DNA from 2 places in the Mesorhizobium sp. BH1-1-5 genome. Region 2 is predicted to be linked to the other one. Evidence: riboswitches for the same ligand, from Rfam matches in the RefSeq annotation. Region 2 holds a riboswitch; the other holds the start of a gene.

Region 1 (9,731 bases), on a different contig from region 2:
CCAGCGTGCGCTGCCGTCCGGCGCGATCACGCTGGTGACGGTGCGGTCGAGGAAATCGCGGTCGTGGCTGACCAGGATCACGGTTCCGGCAAAGCCGGCGACCAGTTCCTGAAGCAGTTCCAGCGTCTCCATATCGAGATCGTTGGTCGGCTCGTCGAGCACCAGCAGGTTCGCCGGCCGCGCCAGCACGCGCGCCAGCAACAGCCGCGCGCGCTCGCCGCCGGAAAGCTCGCGCACCGGCGTGCGCGCCTGCTCCGGCTTGAACAGGAAATCCTTCATGTAGGAGACGACGTGGCGCTGCTCGCCATTGACGACGAGGTTCTCGCCGCGGCCGTCGGTCAGGTAATGCGCCAGCGTCTCCTGCGGGTCGACCGCCTCGCGCTTCTGGTCGAGCGTCGCGATCTCCAGATTGACGCCGAGCCGTACGGTGCCGGCATCCGGCGCCAGCTCGCCGGTCAGCATCTTCAAAAGCGTCGTCTTGCCGGCGCCGTTCGGGCCGACCAGGCCGACGCGGTCGCCGCGCTGGATACGCGTCGAGAAACCCTTGACCACGGTGAGGTCGCCAAAGCTCTTGTCGATGCCCTTGGCCTCGATCACCAGCTTGCCGGATTCGGTGGCGTCGCTCGCCACCATGGTGGCGGTGCCTTCGGCGCCGCGATGGCTGCGAAAGCGCTGGCGCATCGTCTGCAACTCGCCGAGGCGGCGCATGTTGCGCTTGCGCCTGGCGGTCACGCCATAGCGCAGCCAATGCTCCTCGCGCACGATCTGGCGGCCGAGCTTGTGCTGCTCGCGCTCTTCCTCCTCCAGCACCTGGTCGCGCCATTCCTCGAAATGGGCAAAGCCCTTGTCCAGCCGCCGGGTCTGGCCGCGGTCGAGCCAGACGGTGGCGCGCGTGACGCGCTCGAGAAAGCGGCGGTCGTGCGAGATCAGGATCACCGCCGAAGAGGTGCGGGCAAGCTCTTCTTCCAGCCACTCGATCACAGAAAGATCGAGATGGTTGGTCGGCTCGTCGAGCAGCAGGATATCGGGTTCGGGCGCCATGACGCGGGCAAGGGCGGCGCGGCGCGCCTCGCCGCCGGACAAGTCGTTCGGCCGCTCCTCGCCGGTCAGCCCGAGATGTTCCATCAGATAGGTCGCGCGGTGCGGATCGTCGGCCGGGCCGAGGCCGGCCTCGACATAGGAGCGCACGTCGGCGAAGCCATCCATGTCAGGCATCTGCGGCAGGTAGCGGACCGTGGCCGAAGGCTGGCGGAACACCTCGCCGTCCTGCGGCTCTATCATGCCGGTGGCGATCTTGAGCAAGGTCGACTTGCCCGAGCCGTTGCGGCCGACCAGCGCGATCTTCTCGCCGGCGGACGCGCTGAGCGCCGCGCCGTCGAGCAGCGGCGTGCCGCCGAAGGTCAGTTTAATGCCGTCGAGATTGAGGAGTGGCGGCGCCATGTCTGGAATGTCAGCTTTCAGGAAGAGGATAGGGGTGGGCCAGGAGCAGCGCCCGGCCGCGTTCCAGCGCGATGCCAAGCTGCCCCTTGACCTCGTTTGATATAGTGAGCGAGGAGCCGAACGCCACCTCGACGCGGTCGAGCGGCCACTTGGCGCCGGTGACCGTCAGGCCGGCGAGCTCTGAGAAGCCGAGCACCGAAAACAAGGTGCCGTCCTCATAGTCGAAGCCGGCTTTGCCCGGCAAAACGGGAATGCCTTCCTGCGCGCCGCTGGTCAGCAGAACTTGCGTGCCCGCCTCGGCCAGCCGCACGGCGAGCGCCAGGTGCAGGAAAGCATGGTCGGCGCGCTTGCCGCCGAAGGCACCGGCCAGAACCAGGCTGGTGGCGCCGCGCCGGAGCGCTTCCGCGATGGCGAGCTCGCCGTCGGTCATGTCCTTCTCGGCCGGAAAGATCTTTCGCGGAACGGCGGCGAGGTCATCCGGCAGGTTCGCCGGCACCGAATCGAAATCGCCGACCCAAAGTTCCGGCATGAGGCCAAGCATGCGGGCATGGCCGATGCCGGCATCGGCGGCGATGACGCGCGAACCCTCGATCTGGTGTTCGAGCCGGGGCGTGCGGATAAGTTCGCCGCCAAGCAGGATGGTGAATGTGCCCATGGCCGTGGCCCTTACCAGCCCTCCAGGCGAAACGGAAGCCGGACGGCCCGCGCTTCGGTGGCGCCCGCCCCGGAACATTAGCTACCCGGCAAACTTCCGCTTGCACGCCGCTTCGGCCGGGCCTATCTGTCGAAACGCTCTAACGGGGTGCCGGACGTGATCCGGCTGAGAGGCGATCAAGCCAACCCGCTGAACCTGATCCGGTTTGTACCGGCGGAGGGATTAGACGTTTCGGACCATCCGGCGCCTCAATTCCTTGTCACTCGAACGAAGGAGGCGCCGATGCGCGCAATGCTGTCCAATCTCATTCTCGCTACCGGTCTCGTGTCGCTTCTGGCAGGCGTCGTGCCTGCCGAGGCGAAAGACAAGCTCACCGTCTATACCTATGAGAGCTTCACCGCCGATTGGGGGCCTGGGCCGGCCGTCAAGAAAGAGTTCGAGGCCGAATGCGGCTGCGATCTCGAATTCGTCTCGGTGGCCGATGGCGTCGCGCTGCTCAACCGCGTCAAGCTCGTGGGCGCCGGCACCAAGGCCGACATCGTGCTCGGCCTCGACACCAACCTGACCGCCGACGCCAAGGCGAGCGGCTTGTTCGCGCCGCATGGCGAAGTCTCCGGCATCAACGTGCCCGGCGGCTGGAGCGACGATACCTTTGTCCCGTTTGACTACGGCTATTTCGCCGTTGTGTACGACACGGAGAAACTGAAAAATCCGCCGAAGAGCTTGAAGGAGCTGGTCGAGGGCGCCGGTACCGACAAGATCGTCATCCAGGATCCGCGCACCTCGACGCCCGGCCTCGGGCTGCTTTTGTGGGTGAAGTCGGTCTATGGCGACAAGGCGCCGGAGGCCTGGGCCAAGCTCAAGACGAAGGTGCTGACGGTGACGCCGGGCTGGAGCGAGGCCTACGGCCTGTTCACCAAGGGCGAGGCGCCGATGGTGCTCTCCTACACCACCTCGCCGGCCTACCACATGGTGGCCGAGAACACCGAGCGCTACCAGGCGGCCTCCTTCGAGGAGGGCGAATACCTGCAGATCGAGGTCGCCGGCATCACCACGACGGGCGCGAAGAACCCGCTGGCGCAAAAATTCATTGCCTTCATGACCGGGCCGAAATTCCAGGACGTCATTCCGGAAACCAACTGGATGTTCCCGGCCGGCAAGACCGACAAGCCGCTCAACCCGGCCTTCGACAAGCTGGTCAAGCCGACCAAGACCCTGCTGTTCAGACCGGAGGAAGTCGCCGCCAACCGCAAGGCCTGGGTGGATGAGTGGCTGGCGGTGATGAGCAAGTAGGGCTGTAATGCTTGCGCCAAGGCCCCCCTCTCTGTCCTGCCGGACATCTCCCCCTCAAGGGGGGAGATTGGCAGCTTTGGCGCCTTGCTCAATCCTGCGGCATTGGAGATTGGCGAAAGCCCGAGTGACGTCTGATCTCCCCACTAGAGGGGGAGATGGCCGGCAGGCCAGAGAGGGGGGCGAAGGAACTCGGCGCTCGTTAGCTCGAACTCAAATGGCGCAGCGTGCGACACGCGCCCTCTGACTCCCGCATCACTGCCGGCGCCGTCGCGCTTGCGGCCATCGCCTTGCTCATCGGCGGCGCTTTCGCCGGCCTCATCCTCGAAGGTGCGCACGACCTCTCCGGTGCCGCCGCCGCCTTTGACGGCTACCTCTTCCGCGTCGCTCGCTTCACACTGTGGCAAGCGGCTCTCTCGACGCTCCTATCGGTCGGCCCCGCGCTGCTGGTGGCGCGCGCCCTGTCGAGGCATCCGGCCTTTCCCGGGCGCCGCCTGATCCTGCAATTGTTCACCGTGCCGCTGGCGTTGCCGGCGATCGTCGCCGCGCTCGGCATATTGGCGCTCTACGGTCACGCCGGATATTTTGCCGGCGTCTTCGCCGGGCTTGGCGGCGGGGAGTGGCCGGGGATCTACGGCCTCTCCGGCATCCTGGTCACCCATGTCTTCTTCAACCTGCCCCTGGCGACGCGCCTGTTCCTGGAGGCGCTGGGCACCATTCCCGCCGACCAGTGGCGGCTGGCGAGCCAGCTCGGCATGGGTCCCCGGCCGGCCTTCCGGCTGATCGAATGGCCGGTGCTGCGCGCGGCCCTGCCGGGGATCGCCGGGCTGGTCTTCATGCTCTGCATCACGTCCTTCACCATCGTGCTGACGCTGGGCGGCGGTCCGGCCGCGACGACGCTGGAGGTCGCCATCTACCAGGCGCTGCGGTTCGATTTCGATCCGGCCCGCGCCGTGGTGCTGACGCTGCTGCAGATCGCGCTCACCTTCATCGTGGTCGTCGCGCTGACGCGGCTCGGCGCCAACACGGTCGGCGACGCCAATCTGCCGGTGGCGCCGCGCCGCTACCTTTCGGCAGGCCGAATGGAGAGTGCGCTGAACGCCGGCCTCATCGCGCTTGCCCTGCTGTTCGTTGCCGGACCGATGCTGGCGACCGTGCTTTCAGGTCTGGAGGCCGATCTCGGCCGGCTGGCGGGTGAGGAGGCGGTGCGCCGCGCGACGCTCACCAGCGCGGGCCTCGCGCTGCTTGCGGCGCTGCTCAGCGTGACGTTGTCGCTGGCGCTGATCGCGGCGCGGCGCGCGCTGTCCCTGCGGCGCCGGGCAGGTGGCGCGATGGGCTTGCTCGAACATGCCGCCGACACCGGCGCCGGCTTCGTGCTCGTCGTGCCGCCGATCGTGCTTGGCGCCGGCTGGTTCCTGGCGCTGCGCCATGTCACCGATGTCTTTGCCATCGCGCCGGTCATCGTCGTTGCCGTCAACGCGGTGATGGCGATGCCCTTCGCCATCCGCGCCATTCGCCCGGCCTATGACGCGGCGAGCGAGCGTCACGAGCGGCTTTGCCTGGCGCTCGGCATATCCGGCTGGAACCGGCTCAGCCTGATCGACTGGCCGTCGCTCAGGCGGCCCTTGGCCACCGGCTTCGCCTTCGCCATGGCGCTGTCGCTCGGCGATCTCGGCGTGATCGCGCTGTTCGGCAGCGATTCCGTGCAGACCTTGCCCTATCTGCTTTTGGCGCGCATGGGCAGCTACCGGACAGCCGACGCCGCGGGGCTTGCCTTGCTGCTCGGCCTCGTCTGCCTGATGCTGGTGGTCGCCGCCGACTGGCTCGGGCGGGAAGGAAAGTCATGACGACGAGCAACGGCACTGCGCAGAAAGGCCTGGCTGTCCGGCTGGATGGCGTCTCGTTCAGCTATGGGGAGGCGTCCTTCCGCTTCGATGCCGAATTCGCCGACGGCAGGATCACAGCCATCATGGGGCCGAGCGGCTCCGGCAAGTCGACGCTGCTCAATCTGATAGCCGGCTTCGAGGTGCCCGATGCAGGCAAGGTGCTGATCGGCGGCACCGATCTCGGCACCGCGCCGCCTTCGGCGCGGCCGGTGTCGATGGTGTTCCAGGAAAACAATCTGTTTGCGCATCTTTGCGTCAAGGCCAATGTCGGGCTCGGCCGCTCGCCGTCGCTCAAGCTCGGCGATGCCGATCGTATTGCCGTCGCCGAGGCGCTGGCGCGTGTCGGTCTTGCCGGCAAGGAAAAGCGGCTGCCGCGCGAGCTTTCCGGCGGCGAGCGGCAACGCGTGGCGCTGGCGAGGGTGCTGCTGCGCGATCGGCCCGTTCTGCTGCTCGACGAACCTTTCGCGTCGCTCGGCCCGGCGCTGCGCGACGACATGCTCGACCTTGTCGCAGGCATCCATGCCGAGCGCAAGATGACGGTGCTTTTCGTCACGCATCAGCCCGAAGATGCGCGCCGCATCGGCCAGGACGTCGCATTTCTCGATGAAGGCACGATCGCGGCGACGGGCCCGGCCGAGGATTTCTTCGATCGGTCTGGACCGGACGCCTTCCGGCGCTATATCGGCGATCGAGGCGGCACCGTTGCCGGATCACAACATATTGCCCGGAAGCGGACATAATTTACGGCCAAACCGGCAACGGGTGATCCGGCGTTTGCTTGCCTTGTCCGGGGGAGTGTGGCTAGGTCCGGCTGGGCCGTGATTTGCCGAAAGATTTCGAAAGGAAGCCGATCTGTCGACCGGCGCTGAGAAGGTTTGGATGAGGCCGCTGGCACGATTTTTCGCGCTGGCAAGCGTCGTGGCGCTGGCCAGCTGCCAGATGTTCACGCCGCCGGACGTGCAGGAATCGGGCTTCCAGCCTTCCGACAAGCCGATCACCGTCGACAATGTCGTCGCCAACGCCAAGCTCGCCGACATGGCGAAGGCGCAGCATCCGCGGATTCTCGCCACCTATGGCGGCGAATATTCCGATCCCAGGCTCGAACGCATGGTGGCCAAGGTCGTCGGCAATCTGACGGTGGTGTCGGCGAACCCGACCCAGACCTATCGCATCACCATCCTGAACTCGCCCAACGTCAACGCCTTCGCGCTGCCGGGCGGCTATCTCTATGTGACGCGCGGCCTGCTGGCGCTGGCCAACGATTCCTCCGAGCTTGCCGCCGTCATCGCGCATGAGATGGGTCACGTCACCGCCAATCATGGCCTGCAGCGGCAGCAGCTCGAAGCGGAGGAGGGCTTGGCGACCAAGGTTGTTTCCGATGTGCTCGGCGACAGTCCGACCGCCAAGGCGGCACTGATCCGCGGCAAGCTGAGGCTGGCGCAATTCTCGCGCAACCAGGAACTGCAGGCCGACGCCATCGGCATCAAGTCGATCGGCGAGGCGGGCTATGATCCCTATGCCGCCGGCCGCTTCCTGCAGTCGATGTCGGCCTATACCGATTTCCGCTCGGTCAGCGGCGCCACCGACGCCAGCCTCGACTTCCTGGCGACGCACCCCAACACGCCCCAGCGCATCGAGCTGGCGCAGCGCCTTGCGCGCAATTTCGGCCCGCCCGGCGTCGGCACGCGCGACCGCGACGCATTTCTGGCCGGCATAGACGGGCTGCTCTACGGCGACACGCCTGAAGAAGGCTATGTGCGCGGCCAGACCTTCATGCACCCCAATCTCGGCGTCTCCTTCACGGTGCCGGATGGCTTCGTCATCGACAATACGGCGGCCGCGGTCACCGCGACCGGGCCTGGCGACATCGCCGTCCGTTTCGACGGCGTGGCGATCAACAAGTCCGTATCGCTCACCGATTACATCCGCAGCGGCTGGGTGGCGGGTCTCGAGGACGCCAGCGTGCGCCAGGAAACGGTCAATGGCAACGAGGCGGCGATGGCGCATGCCAGCGCGCAAGGCTGGCAGTTCGACATCGCCGTGATCCGCGCCGGCGGGCAGGTCTACAGGCTGCTGACGGCCGCGCCCTCGGCCAGCACCGCGCTGGACCCGGTCGCGCGCTCGGTCAGCGGTTCCTTCCGCGTGCTGAGCCCTGCCGAGAAGGCGGCGCTGAAGCCGCTGCATATCCGCGTCGTCACCGTCCAGGCCGGGCAGACCATGGGCTCGCTCGCCGCGCAAATGGTCGGCGTCGACCGCAAGCTCGACCTGTTCCGGGTGCTCAACGCCATGTCGCCCGGTGCCAGCGTATCGGCCGGCGACAAGGTCAAGATCGTCACCGACAAATAGAGACTCGGGGCCAACCCGGCGCCGTGGGCGATCTGAACTATCGCCCGGGCCGGGGGCCGTTGTCTTCACAAGCCGTCACTACCGGTGTCGCCACCGTCACCACCGCCGGTATTGCCATCGCTGGCGTGGCTGGCGCCGCCAGTCCAGGATGTTCTCCCGGTTTCGGTCGGTATCGGCTTGACCTTTGGTGCTCCCGGAATTGTCCGTGTGATGGTCTTCGGTTTCGACACGGGCACGCGGATCACCTTTATCTTCGTGATGACCTTCGGCGGCACCTTGCACGCCATGACCACGGGCGTGCTGCGCGTGGGAAGACCGAGAATGCCCATCGAGTACGCGTCCTGCCGCTCCATGCCCGCTTTGAGGAAAGCCAGGGCGCGTGCCGGGTCGGCGGGCACGCCGTTGCGGCCTTCCTTGAAGATCAGAGCAAGCTCCTTCATGGCATCGACATGTCCCATGGCCGCTGCCTGGAGCAGCAGGTCCAGTCCCTTGCCGGTATCGCGCTCGACGCCGAGGCCATTGAACAAAGCGCGTCCCCAGGCGGCCATGGCGTAGGGGTCTCCCTTGTCCGACGCCTTCGAATAGAGGTCGGTCGCCTTCGATGTCTCGACAGCCGTCCCTGTTCCGGACGGGGCGATGGAGCCGAGCGCGAAGAGGGCGCGGATATGTCCCTTGTCCGCGGCCTCCTGGATCGCCTGCCTGGCCTCGTCGACCCTGCCCGACGCCAGCAGCACCCGCCCCAGTTCGTAACGGAAGCGCGCAATGTCGGGATAGGCCTTCACCGCCGCCTCGCAGGCCTCGAGAGCCCCGCCGCCGATCTCGTTCGGCAACCGGCCCGGGACGACGCCCTGCAGGTCGAGCGGTTCGCCGGCAGCCTGGTCGCAAGGATCGACGTCCGGCGACAGCTTCATCGTCGCCTGCTTCGCGGCGTTGCCGACGCGGATCTGGAAGCCGACCTCGATGGGAGCGGACGAGCCGATCTGCGGCTCGTAGCGCAATTTATCGACCTCGGCGGCCATCAGGCTCGATTGCGGCGAAAGCACGCGATCGGGCAGGGACAGCGTCCCGGTCGCCGGGTAGCTCGCAAGCTTTAGGCTGACCCCGGCATCCTTGGCCGGAAGATCCAGTTTCAGTGGAACCGGGCCGACGCCGACCGGGATGCGAATGTCGCGACTTCCAATCGCTTCCGCGGCATCGGCAACCTGGATTCCGCGCTCGGCCGCCTGCTGGTCCTGCTGTGCGGCGGGCGGCGGCGGTGCTGGTTGCTCCGCCCCGCGCATCAGCACGACATCGTCGATCAGCGAGGAGTTCTCCCACGGGACCTGCTTGCCGTTGGTGGCCTTGACCACATCGCGGCGCACGGCCGCCATCACCGAGCTTATCTCCTGGCCCGGAGCCAGGGCGCGGCGGGAAAAGGACGACGAGAACGGACTGAGGTCGCCGGCGCCGTCATAGGCGACGGCGCCCGGTTCGGTGGCAAAGGCAATCAGCGTGTTCTGCGAACCCGTTACCTGCGCAAGTCCGCTGTCGCCGGCGACGATCAGCTGGTCGCGCAGCCAATAGTCCTTGCGCGGGAAAGGGTTGTTGCGGCAAGCGTCGAGGATGATCATCTGGATCTTCGATCTCGAGCGCAGCTGCCGCAGTATGTCGTTGACCTTGATGGCCTGGACTTCCATGTCGGCCGCGTCCTTCAGCGACGCATCGACCGGGATCAGGAAATTCTCGCCGCCGATCTGGAAGCCGTGCCCCGAATAGTAGACGACCGCCAGGTCGGCGCCGTCGGCGGCCGCCAGGTAGTTGCGGAACCGCTCCTCGAACTGAAGCCTGGTCAGGTCCTTGGCGGTGAACACCTCGAAGCCGGCCAGCCTGAATGTCTTCGACACATCGTCGGCGTCCTTGTCCGGATTCTTGAGGGCCGGGATTTCGCGGTATTCGGAATTGCCGATGACAAGGGCAACCCTTCGATCGGCGCGCGCTTCGAATGTCGTGAAGCCCACGAGGATCAAGGCCGCAAGGAGCACGCAGCATCGCAGCATGGCAAATCCCCCCATATGTTGTGATCTGGAGGTGTCAAAAAGGCCTATTGCGGCGCGATGGTCTGTTAAAGAGCTCAC
Region 2 (9,731 bases):
TGCGACCGGGCTGCCAAGCTCGATCCGAAGGCGCGCGACGCCCACTATTGCAAGGGCATGGCCTGGCACGCCAAGGGCGATGCCGGGCGCGCGATCGCAGCCTATTCGGTGGCGCTCGGCATCGATCCCGAGGCCGGCGCCAGCTATTACGCGCGCGGTATGGCTCGCGCCGACCGCAAGGACTATTCCGGCGCCATCGCCGATTTCGACGAGGCGCTCAAGCTCGATCCCGGCAATGCCGATTACGCCGTAGCCCGCAAGGCAGCGGTGGCGGCCAGCGGGGAGCCTGCCGCGGGCATTGCCAGCGCGTATGGTTCCGACATCGCGGCAAACGAACCCGACACCACCGCCGCCGCGTCGGTCGGCACCCCGTCTGTGGCCGAGCCAGGTGCGAGTGACGATCTTTCGCCTGCCGATCCGAAGTTGGCGAAACTTATCGACACCAGCGATCCCCGTGTCCTGGTCGCGGTGGCCAAGGGCGACAGCCTCTTGCACGAAGAAAACTATGACGAAGCGATCGAAGCCTATGAAGAGGCCATCGCGATCGATCCCGAGAACCCGCTCGCCTATTTCGGCCGAGGCAAGGCCTTTGATGGCAAGAAGGATTTTGCCCGCGCCATCGCCGATTACGACAAGGCCATCGCCATTATTCCCGACGTCGCCGCGCCGCTCACGCGCCGTGGTCTGGCCAAGGCCGCGGCGGGCGACGCGGACGGCGCGCTTGACGATTGCATCAAAGCCATCAGGCTAGACCCGAAAGCAAGCCGCGCCTTCTTCTGTACTGGAGCGGCCTGGTACGGCACCGGAGACGCGAAGCGAGCGATCGAGGCCTTTTCATCGGCGATCGAGATCGATCCGAAAGACGCCGCCAGCTATTATGGACGCGGCATGGCGCGGGTCGACGCCAAAGACTACGCCGATGCCATTGCCGACTTCGACCAGGCGGCCAAACTAGACCCGCACAATCCAAACTACGCCGCCGCGCGCAAGGCGGCGACGGCAGCGCAGCAGAAAGGCGGCATGGGCGGTAATTCGATCGTGCCATCCTCGAAGGAACTCGCGGCTTTCGTCGATCGCGGCTATGCGTTCTACCACAAGGGCAAATATGATCGTGCGATCGCCGAATTCAACAAGGCGATGGCGATCGATCCGCAAGACGCCTCACCCTATGTCGGACGGGCCATCGCGCTTGTCGACAAAGGCAAGTACGACGCGGCGATCAAGGACTACAACAAGGTCATCGGGCTCTACCCCGACTATTCGGACGCTTACATCGGTCGCTCCGTCGCGTGGACCAAAAAGAACCAACCGGATCGCGCCATCGCCGATTTGAGCCGGGCGATCGAGCTCGACGCCAATGACGCGCAGGCCTATTTCGGGCGCGGCGGCGGCTTCGCCGCCAAGGGTGACTACGACCGGGCGATCGCCGATTTCGACCAGGCGCTGAAGCTCGATCCGAAGATGACGCTTGCCCTCAAAGGCCGCGATCTGGCGGTGGTGGCGAGGGACAAAGCCGCAGCCTCGCAACCAACCGGCCGGCTTCGGGACAAGGCGGCGGAAGACGCTATCGAAGCGGGCGATATCTGGCGCAGTCAAAACCAACTCGATCGCGCGCTCGAGCAGTACGGCATTGCGATCGCCGCCGACCCATCAAATGCCCACGCTCATACCTTGCGCGGTTTCACCTATACGCTGAAAGGCGATTCCGACCGAGCGTTGGCCGACCACAACAAGGCAATCGAGCTCGATCCCAAGTCGACCGACAGCTATTTCTATCGTTCTCTCATCTGGCGACAGAGGGGCAAGATCGACCGCGCCATCGCGGATCTGACCACCATCATTTCGTTGCAGCCGAACAATGTCGACGCCTATGTGCTGCGCAGCCGAGCCCGAGCCGTAAAGCACGATTGCGAAGGCATCATCGCCGATTCGACAAAGGCGATCGGACTGAAGCCAACGAATGCCGAAGCATGGTTCAATCGCGGATTCTGCTGGAACAGGAAGAAGCAATACGACCGCGCCATCGCCGATCTCGATGAAACCTTGCGCCTCGATCCAAACTACGCCAATGCCCGCAAGGAGCGAGACGAGGCGGCCGCGGCAAAGGCTTCATACAAGCCAACGACTGCGGACGCGGTGGCGGTGGACGGCGCCACCAAGAGCGGCATAGCTCTGTACAACAAGGGTCGATACGATCTTGCAATCGCGAAATTCGACCATGCGATAGCGCTCGATCCCAACAATGCCGAGGCTTTTGCATATCGCGGTCTCGCGTGGGGGCAGAAGGACAATTACGATCGGGCCATAACCGACTATGGCAGCGCGATCGCCATCGAGCCAAAAAACAGCAGCTATTATTCCGCTCGCGCTTTCGCCTGGACGGCCAAGAACGACCATAAACGTGCGATCGACGATTTCGGCAAGGCGATCGAGTTCGATTCCACCTACGCCACGAACTTTCATGGTCGAGGCATCAGCCGAATGATCGTCGGGGATTACGATGGCGCGATCGCAGACTATAGCAAGGCCATCGAACTCGATCCGAATGTTGCCAAAGTGCATGTCGATCGCGGAATTTTGTGGGTTGTCAAAGGGGACTTGAAGCGGGCCCAGGCCGACTTTGAGACGGCTATCCAAATCGACCGGAACAGCCCCGGCGGCTACTACGGCAGAGGCCTTCTGCGGGCGCGGGCGGGTGACCAGGACGGGGCAATCGCCAACTTCAACCAAGCCATCAAGCTTTACCCCAGATATGCAGATGCTTACACCGCCCGAAGCCAGGCTTGGGCAGCCAAGGGCGATTTGAAACGCGCCAAGGCCGACCGCAAGAAGGCGCTCAGCCTCGGGGCAGAGTGAGAAGGGTGTTGGAGCGCAGGCGGATGTCACCCTGGAAATGGTTGCAAGTGGTGGCGGTCATCCCCGTAAGCATCATTGGGGCTGACGTGATGCCAACGATGTTCGGCGGTGGACATCACCACTATCAGTCAGTGGCGATGCCGCCCCGGGCGCTGACCACCGCCGACATCGATGCCGAAATCCGGAAGCAGGATCTCCGGATCTTCGAGGCTATCGCCAGGGAATTTCCGGACGACTACGATGCGATGCTGCGCAAGATCACTGCCGCGGCCCAGACTGGAAACCAAACTGAAGTGCGCAATGTCAGCAGGCAGGCGGTCGCCGATCTCAGGCACAGATATGCACCGCTGCTGCCCACGGCCCCCGACAGCAATGCTTCGGAAGCGCTTTCGGCGCAACTCGACATGCTCAAATCATGTCATGGCGCGCGAAACGCCGGCCACCTGCAACAATTACCTGCGCAACGGGCCAGACGCGATCAGCGCGCCCGGCGACGATTTCCTGGCCGACCTGGACAGGATCGGCGCCACCCTGTTCCGCGCCTTCGGCGCCGCCAAAAGAAGCGGCTTGCCGGCGGCCGTGCCTAGCGACCAAGACTGGTCGCTGGTCGCCGACGTTTTCACAAAGATCGGCGGCACGCCGGCCGAGATGGAGGCTATCTCGAGCGCCAACCAGGACTTCCCGGGCCTGTGCCCGGCCATGGCGAAATTCTACGAGGCCGCCCTGTTACTGCATGGCGAACCCGGATGGCACATCAAGACCGCTCTGCTTCAGGCCATCGTCGAGAATTAGGCTCCGCACCGGATTTCCCCGCAAAGGCCGGCGCAAGCCGCGTTCCTTCGGCGCGTGGCCGCTACCCCAGAAACTCATTCGTGAAATACGCGCCCAAATCCGGCTTCTCCTTCAGCGCCTTGCCGTTGCCGTCAAGCAATATCCCCGAGGCAAACAAATACCCGCCCATCGCTTCCATCTTGGCCTTGTCCATCGTACCGATGGCGCCGTTTGCGCTCTTCAGGAAATGGCCGTCGTTCAGCGCCTTCAGCGATGCATCGATCAGCGCCGGGTTGGTGAGCGTGTCCTTGTTGGCGGCGATCAGCAGCTCGCCTGCCTCCTGCGCATGATCCACGGCGAATTCGTAGCCGCGCCGCGTCGCCTGGACGAAGGCCGCGGCGGCCTTCGGGTTGGCGACGAGGTAGGCGTTGCTGGAGACGATCAGCGTGGTGTGCTCGTCCGGCACGCCGTAATCGGCGTAGCGGAAGCTGCGCTGCTTGAGACCCTTAAGCTCCGCCTCGACGCCTTCCCAGGTCGAGACTTCAAGCGTGAAGTCGACCGCGCCATTGGCCAGTGCATCGTAGGCGGAAGTGCCCAGCGTTACCGTCGAAAAATCGCCCTTGCCGCCGTCATGGCGGATGATGGTCGAGATGAGCGTGTTTTCCCAGGTGCTGCCGAAGCCGCCATAGGTCAGGCCGTCGAGATTTTTCGGGCTTTTGATCGCGGCGCGGTCGGCGTTGAAGACGACACGGCCGGTCTCCGACTGGACGACGGCGTAGACGGCCTTCAGATCGGCGCCGGCGCTCTTTTGCGTGAATAGGCCGAGCGAACCCGAAATGCCGAAATCGGCGACGCGATTGGCGACCAGCGTGCCCGAGCCGGTGTCGCCATAGGGCAGGATTTCAACATCGAGCCCCGCGTCCCGGTAGAAACCCTTGTCGCGGGCGACGAACAGGCCGATGTGGTTGGTGTTGACGGTCCAGTCGAGCGCAACCGTGACCTTCTGCGCGGCGCGGGCACGTGTGACAGCCCCCGCAAAGGGTAGGCTGGCGGTCAGAAACAGCGCCTGGCGGCGGGTCAGGTCGGTCATTTCAATTCTCCATCGGATGATCGGGAAATAGGTTCGGACTGGCCAAGCAGCGTGTCGAGGATGCCGGCCTCGATCGCGGCGGCCTCGCGGGCGAGCGCCGCGCTTTCGGTGCGCGGACGCGGCAGCGGCACCGCCACTTCGCGGACCACGCGCGCGGGTCGCGCCGACAGCACGTAGATGCGGTCGGACAGAAGCACCGCTTCACGCACGTCGTGGGTGATGAGCAGCGCCGTCCAGCGATGGCTTCGCCACATGCCTTCGAGCCAACGTTGCATGGCCGCGCGGGTCAGCGCATCGAGTGCCCCGAACGGCTCGTCGAGGAGCAGCATGTCGCGCTCCTGCACCACGGTGCGCAAAAGGGCGGCGCGCTGGCGCATGCCGCCGGACAGCTCGGCCGGCCAGGCGCGCTCGAAGCCGGCGAGGCCAAACTCGGCGAACAAGGGCGCTACACGCTCGCGCGCGGCGCGGCGCTTCATGCCCTGCACTTCCAGCCCCAGCGTCGCGTTGTCGATGACGCGCCGCCACGGCATCAGCGCGTCGCGCTGCGGCATGAAGGCGAAGCGGGCGCCATCGAGCGGCGCGCCGTCGAAGCGCATCCCGCCCTCGCCCCGGATCGCGCCGGTGAGCAGTTGGAACAATGTCGACTTGCCCGCACCGGACGGCCCGAGGATGGAGACGAACTCGCCCGCCGCGACATGCAGCGAAACGCCCGCGAGCACTTCTAGCGCGCCGAAGCTCTTGCGGACGTCGCGGAGTTCGAGGCGGGTCACGGCCGGCCCTCTCCGGAGGGGCCCGGTTTCCGGTCGCGCCCTGCCCTCTCCCAGGGCATGGCGAGACGCTGGACAAGCACGGCAAGGCCGAACAGCGCCAGCGTGAGCGCCGAGCTGACGGCCACGGCGGCAAGCACAAGGTCAGGCCGGAAATTGTTCTTAGCGCTGAGCATGTAGATGCCCAGCCCTTTCGCCGCACCCGCATATTCGGCGAAGATTGCGCCAACCACGGCATAGGTGATGGAGATGCGCAGTCCGGCGAAGAAATAGGGCAGCGCCGACGGCAACCGGGCGAGCCAAAAAATACGCCAGCGCCCTGCTCCCATGGCGGCGAGCATCTGGCTGATTTCGGTGCTCGTGGCGGCATAGCCTTCGACCAATGCCACCATCATCGGAAAGAAGGTGACCAAAGCCACCAGCAGGATCTTCGGCAGCAGCCCGAAGCCGAACCAAAGCACCACCAGCGGCGCGATCGCCACCAGGGGCATGGTCTGGCTGGCAATCAGCAGCGGGAACAGCGCGCGGCGCAGGGGGGCCAAGAAGTCGACCAGCGCCGAGAGGATGAAGGCGGCAACGAGCGAGCAGGAAAAGCCCGCCAGCGTGGCGCGGATGGTGGGAAGCGTGTTGTCGGCGAGCGCTGAGCGGTTCTCCCAAGCCTGCGCCAGCACGCGCGAGGGTGCGGGGAGGATCGTGGGCGCGATGCCGCCGAGGCGGGCGTAGAGTTCCCAGGCGATAAGGAGGAGAGCGAAAGCGAGGGCGGCGGGGAAGAACTTGGCGAAGGTCGAGGTGACGGCTGATCTCCACCCTTGTGGGGGAGATTGGCCGTCATCACGGCTTTCGCCAACCGCCAGCGATTCATCTCGCGGTGCAGAATCCACCATAACGCTCACAACCCCCTCCTCGACCGACGCCGGGCTCAAGCCGCCGGCTCAAACCGCGGTCGGGCTGTTCGCCGAAATGGTTATGTCGAGCGTCACATGCCCCGCCCCCGGACCGAAGCGGCAGAAGGCTTCGTTGAGTGTGGCGAACACCGCGCCGGCGTCGCCGCGCAGCTTGGTGCAGAAGTTCTTTGAGCGCTCGAAAACACCGGATTTTTTCAGGAAGTCGATGCAGCCATAGATCTCGTCCATGTGGTCGCCGGTGCCCATCACATAGAGCGAGAATTGCGCGGCCACCGGCTGATCCGTAGTCGTCGTCGCCGCAACGGCGCCGAGCGCGGCGCGCTTGCGCTCGTCGAGCGGGATCACTGGGCCGCCGGTCTCGTCGGAACGGCAGATCGGATCGTCCGGCTCGCCGGGGCAGCCGCGCGAGACGGCGGCCGACAGCACGCAGTGCTTGCCGCTTTTGGCGGCCGCCACGAACAGGTCGCGCATGGCTGGGAACAGCACTTCGGGCGGCCCCACCAGCAGCGTCGAAATGTCGTCGGTCTCGATCCTCAGCCTGTCGCGGTAAGGGTCGAGCGCGCCGAGCGCGCCGAGGATCACGCCGACGAAATCGTCGGCCATGGGATAAAGGGAAATCTGTGCGCCGGAAAACATCGCCCGCCTCGCTCCGCTGGTATTATCCAGATCAGCTTTAGGGTCCGGAGGCTTGCCGCCGCCATCTCAGCCCCGACCGTACGGAGCACCCCTGTGGATGGGCGCGTTAAAGCACTGTTCGAGTGAATGGGAAAGCGGTTTTTTGCGACGCCAATTGGCCAGGAGTCTCATCTCCCCCTAGGGGGAGATGGCTGGATTATAAGATTTTCGCGGATTTCTTATAACCGCCCTTAACCGCCTTGTCGTTCAAATTGTACGAATTCTACTTGATTGCTTTTCGTACATAAAGTACGATACTTCCCTTCCTTTGAGGGAATTTGCTTGAACACCGCGAACCATGCCGCTTTCGCCGACCTCTCCCACCCTTTGCTTTCGCCACTGCCGCTCGCCGAGCGCGAGCGCCTCGCCTCGGCCTGGCGCATGGCCAGCCAGGACATCGCCGACGACATCCGCTTCATCCGGCAATATCTGAAGGTGATCGCCGAGAAGGACGAGCGGCTTTCGACCGGCACGCTGGTGCATGGCCGTGCCTATGTCGAGGCCTGCGCCGCCTGGCTGCCCGAGACGGTGGCGCGGTATCTGCGCAATCTCAGGCTGATCAGCGAATGCGAAAGCGCGATGATCGCGGCGGGGATGAGGTTTGCCCGGTCGAGCGACGCGTGGTGAGGCCGGGCAGTCGCCCGCTACAACCTTAGGCCGCCCGTCGAAAAATGCATCGTTTCACACAATTGGCAATTGGTGGACGCGGACGATCGGCGGGTGGTTAAATTCGTCTCAGGCGAAGGAGGGTAAAGCCGCGCAACAGGGAGGAACTCGTTTGATGGACCAGCAAATCGACATCGGCATACTGCCTGACGACCAGCCATACGAAGTCACCTCATTCGCCCGAAAGCACGGCCTGACGATTCCGGTCGCGGACGCGGTGCTGTTCGCCAAAGGCCCGTCGCCGTCGCGGGCCGCCTGCGATACGGCCGCGCTGGCCCTCATTTGCGCGGTGGCTCAATACGCAACGAGGACGGCGCGCTAGCGTCTTTTGTTTCGCGCAATTCCTAACGGAAGGTTACGGCGAAACCGCCTAACCTAACCGCGATACACTTTCCTGGAATTGCGCCAGCGGCTATGCACCTGCCGGCGCGGCCGCTGGAGATCAGGCCTTGGCTTTTGGTTTGGTCGCCTTTGCCTTGGCGGGGGCCTTGGCGGGTTTTTCCGCCTTCGCGGCTTTTGGCTTGTCGGCCTTGGCGGCGGTCACCTTCTTGGCGGATTTCGGCTTGCCTGCCGCATCCACCTCGGCTGTGGCCCGGTCCCAATGCTCGATATGCGCGCCTTCCGGCCGGCCAGCCTGCTCCCAGATCTCGTGCGCGCGCTGGCGAATGCGTTCGTGCCTGTCGTCCGTCACTGTCGCCTCCTAAGGTTGGGACGGTTCCCCGGCGCGAACATTAGCCGAATTTTCGCGCGGCGTCTTGGGTATAGACGCAGCGCGCAAACGCATATTAGAGCAAAACCAGGTGATGGTTCAGGGATCGTCGGAGAGCACAACGATGCCGAGATACGCGGCCTTCTTGGCAATTAGGCCGGTCAGATCGGCGTCGGAACGGTCGGTGCCGGTGCGCTCGCGCAGCAGCGTGACCGCCTGCCTGATCGACAGCAGCCCATCGCCGCGCTCGGCCAGAAGCTTGTCGACCTGGCGTGCGATGTCGGGTGATTCGACGTGTGGATGATGCATGGCAACGACTCCTTCCGCGCTTCGCTGCCTCCCAAACCGGTGCCTATTCTAGGCCTCATGCCCGGATGCGAAAAGAGCCCGATCCCGATGCTTCGGTCAGAGGGATCGGGCTCTCCAGGGGCCAGATTTACTGGATCACCTGAACAACACGGCGCGTGCCGGGATCGATCAGCACCGTATGGTCGTTGACGACCGCATAGCGGTACTGGACGTCCGGAACCTGCTGCAGCTCAACGGTGTCAGGCACGGTGGAACCGATGCCGAGTTCGAGGCCGAGCACGTTGACCGAGGCGACCGGATGTTTGTGGACATATTCCTTCACCACGGTCTGCTGCTCGGGGGTGACGATCACCTCGTCCGCGGCCGCGACGCCGATGCCGGCCATCAGAGCCAGGCCGGCGACAGCTGGAATGAGGGTGGTTTTCATCGTTTTTCTCCTGTTGCGTTGGCGAGCTCCGCCTTGCCTCCGCGGGGGCGGAAACGTTGCAGGTCGAACATGGGAGCTCCCGGGGCAAACGCCGCCGGCAGGGTGTTGTTCCGTCAGCGGTGACTAATTGATTTGGCGGAACCTTCGCATCGGCTCTGCATTAGAAGGCTTTGAAACTCCCAAGACTTTGAAATTCAAAGGGCGCCGTCGTCATGCGAGAAGGGTCCATCAAAAGCGACATCGAACTTCCGGCTCCGGTGACTATCGCCGTCGGTGCGGGCTTCAGGCGCGAGATCGCCTCACTCACCGCGATGCAGAACTTTCTCAAGGAATGGCCATCCGCCTCGCGAAGCGAGAGCTACGGCAGGGCGTTGCGCGCCTGCGAGGCGGCGCGGGCCGGCGAGATCGATCTCGACACGGCGCGGCAGGCATTCCTGGTCTTCGCCAAGAAGGCGGGGATCGAGTGGACCGGCGCCGATCCGGTCGCGGTGCTGCGCGAAGCAAAGATCAGGCGCAGCCGGGCGCGCGAAAGCCGGGCGCCGAACCGACATGTGCC

Evidence for each region. A riboswitch is a leader RNA that binds a small molecule or an ion and turns the genes downstream of it on or off. The one in region 2 is predicted to bind thiamine pyrophosphate.
Region 1: another riboswitch for thiamine pyrophosphate. It lies ahead of thiB (thiamine ABC transporter substrate binding subunit); the one in region 2 lies ahead of LB572_RS05890 (Ykof family thiamine-binding protein).

What each region holds. Positions count from the first base shown of each region.
Region 1 is NZ_JAIUIM010000011.1:86,941-96,671, reverse strand. It holds gene LB572_RS16570 (ABC-F family ATP-binding cassette domain-containing protein) at 1-1,440, opposite strand, end outside; gene LB572_RS16565 (thiamine diphosphokinase) at 1,451-2,095, opposite strand; TPP riboswitch at 2,229-2,334, shown strand; gene thiB (thiamine ABC transporter substrate binding subunit) at 2,387-3,388, shown strand; gene thiP (thiamine/thiamine pyrophosphate ABC transporter permease) at 3,613-5,232, shown strand; gene thiQ (thiamine ABC transporter ATP-binding protein) at 5,229-6,011, shown strand; gene LB572_RS16545 (M48 family metalloprotease) at 6,151-7,617, shown strand; gene LB572_RS16540 (caspase family protein) at 7,683-9,653, opposite strand.
Region 2 is NZ_JAIUIM010000003.1:277,648-287,378, forward strand. It holds gene LB572_RS05860 (tetratricopeptide repeat protein) at 1-2,856, shown strand, start outside; gene LB572_RS05865 (hypothetical protein) at 2,985-3,191, opposite strand; gene LB572_RS05870 (hypothetical protein) at 3,277-3,648, shown strand; gene LB572_RS05875 (ABC transporter substrate-binding protein) at 3,710-4,717, opposite strand; gene LB572_RS05880 (ABC transporter ATP-binding protein) at 4,714-5,487, opposite strand; gene LB572_RS05885 (ABC transporter permease) at 5,484-6,368, opposite strand; gene LB572_RS05890 (Ykof family thiamine-binding protein) at 6,417-7,025, opposite strand; TPP riboswitch at 7,016-7,128, opposite strand; gene LB572_RS05895 (hypothetical protein) at 7,347-7,691, shown strand; gene LB572_RS05900 (hypothetical protein) at 7,846-8,052, shown strand; gene LB572_RS05905 (DUF2934 domain-containing protein) at 8,173-8,421, opposite strand; gene LB572_RS05910 (hypothetical protein) at 8,539-8,748, opposite strand; gene LB572_RS05915 (DUF1236 domain-containing protein) at 8,876-9,175, opposite strand; gene LB572_RS05920 (DUF982 domain-containing protein) at 9,388-9,731, shown strand, end outside.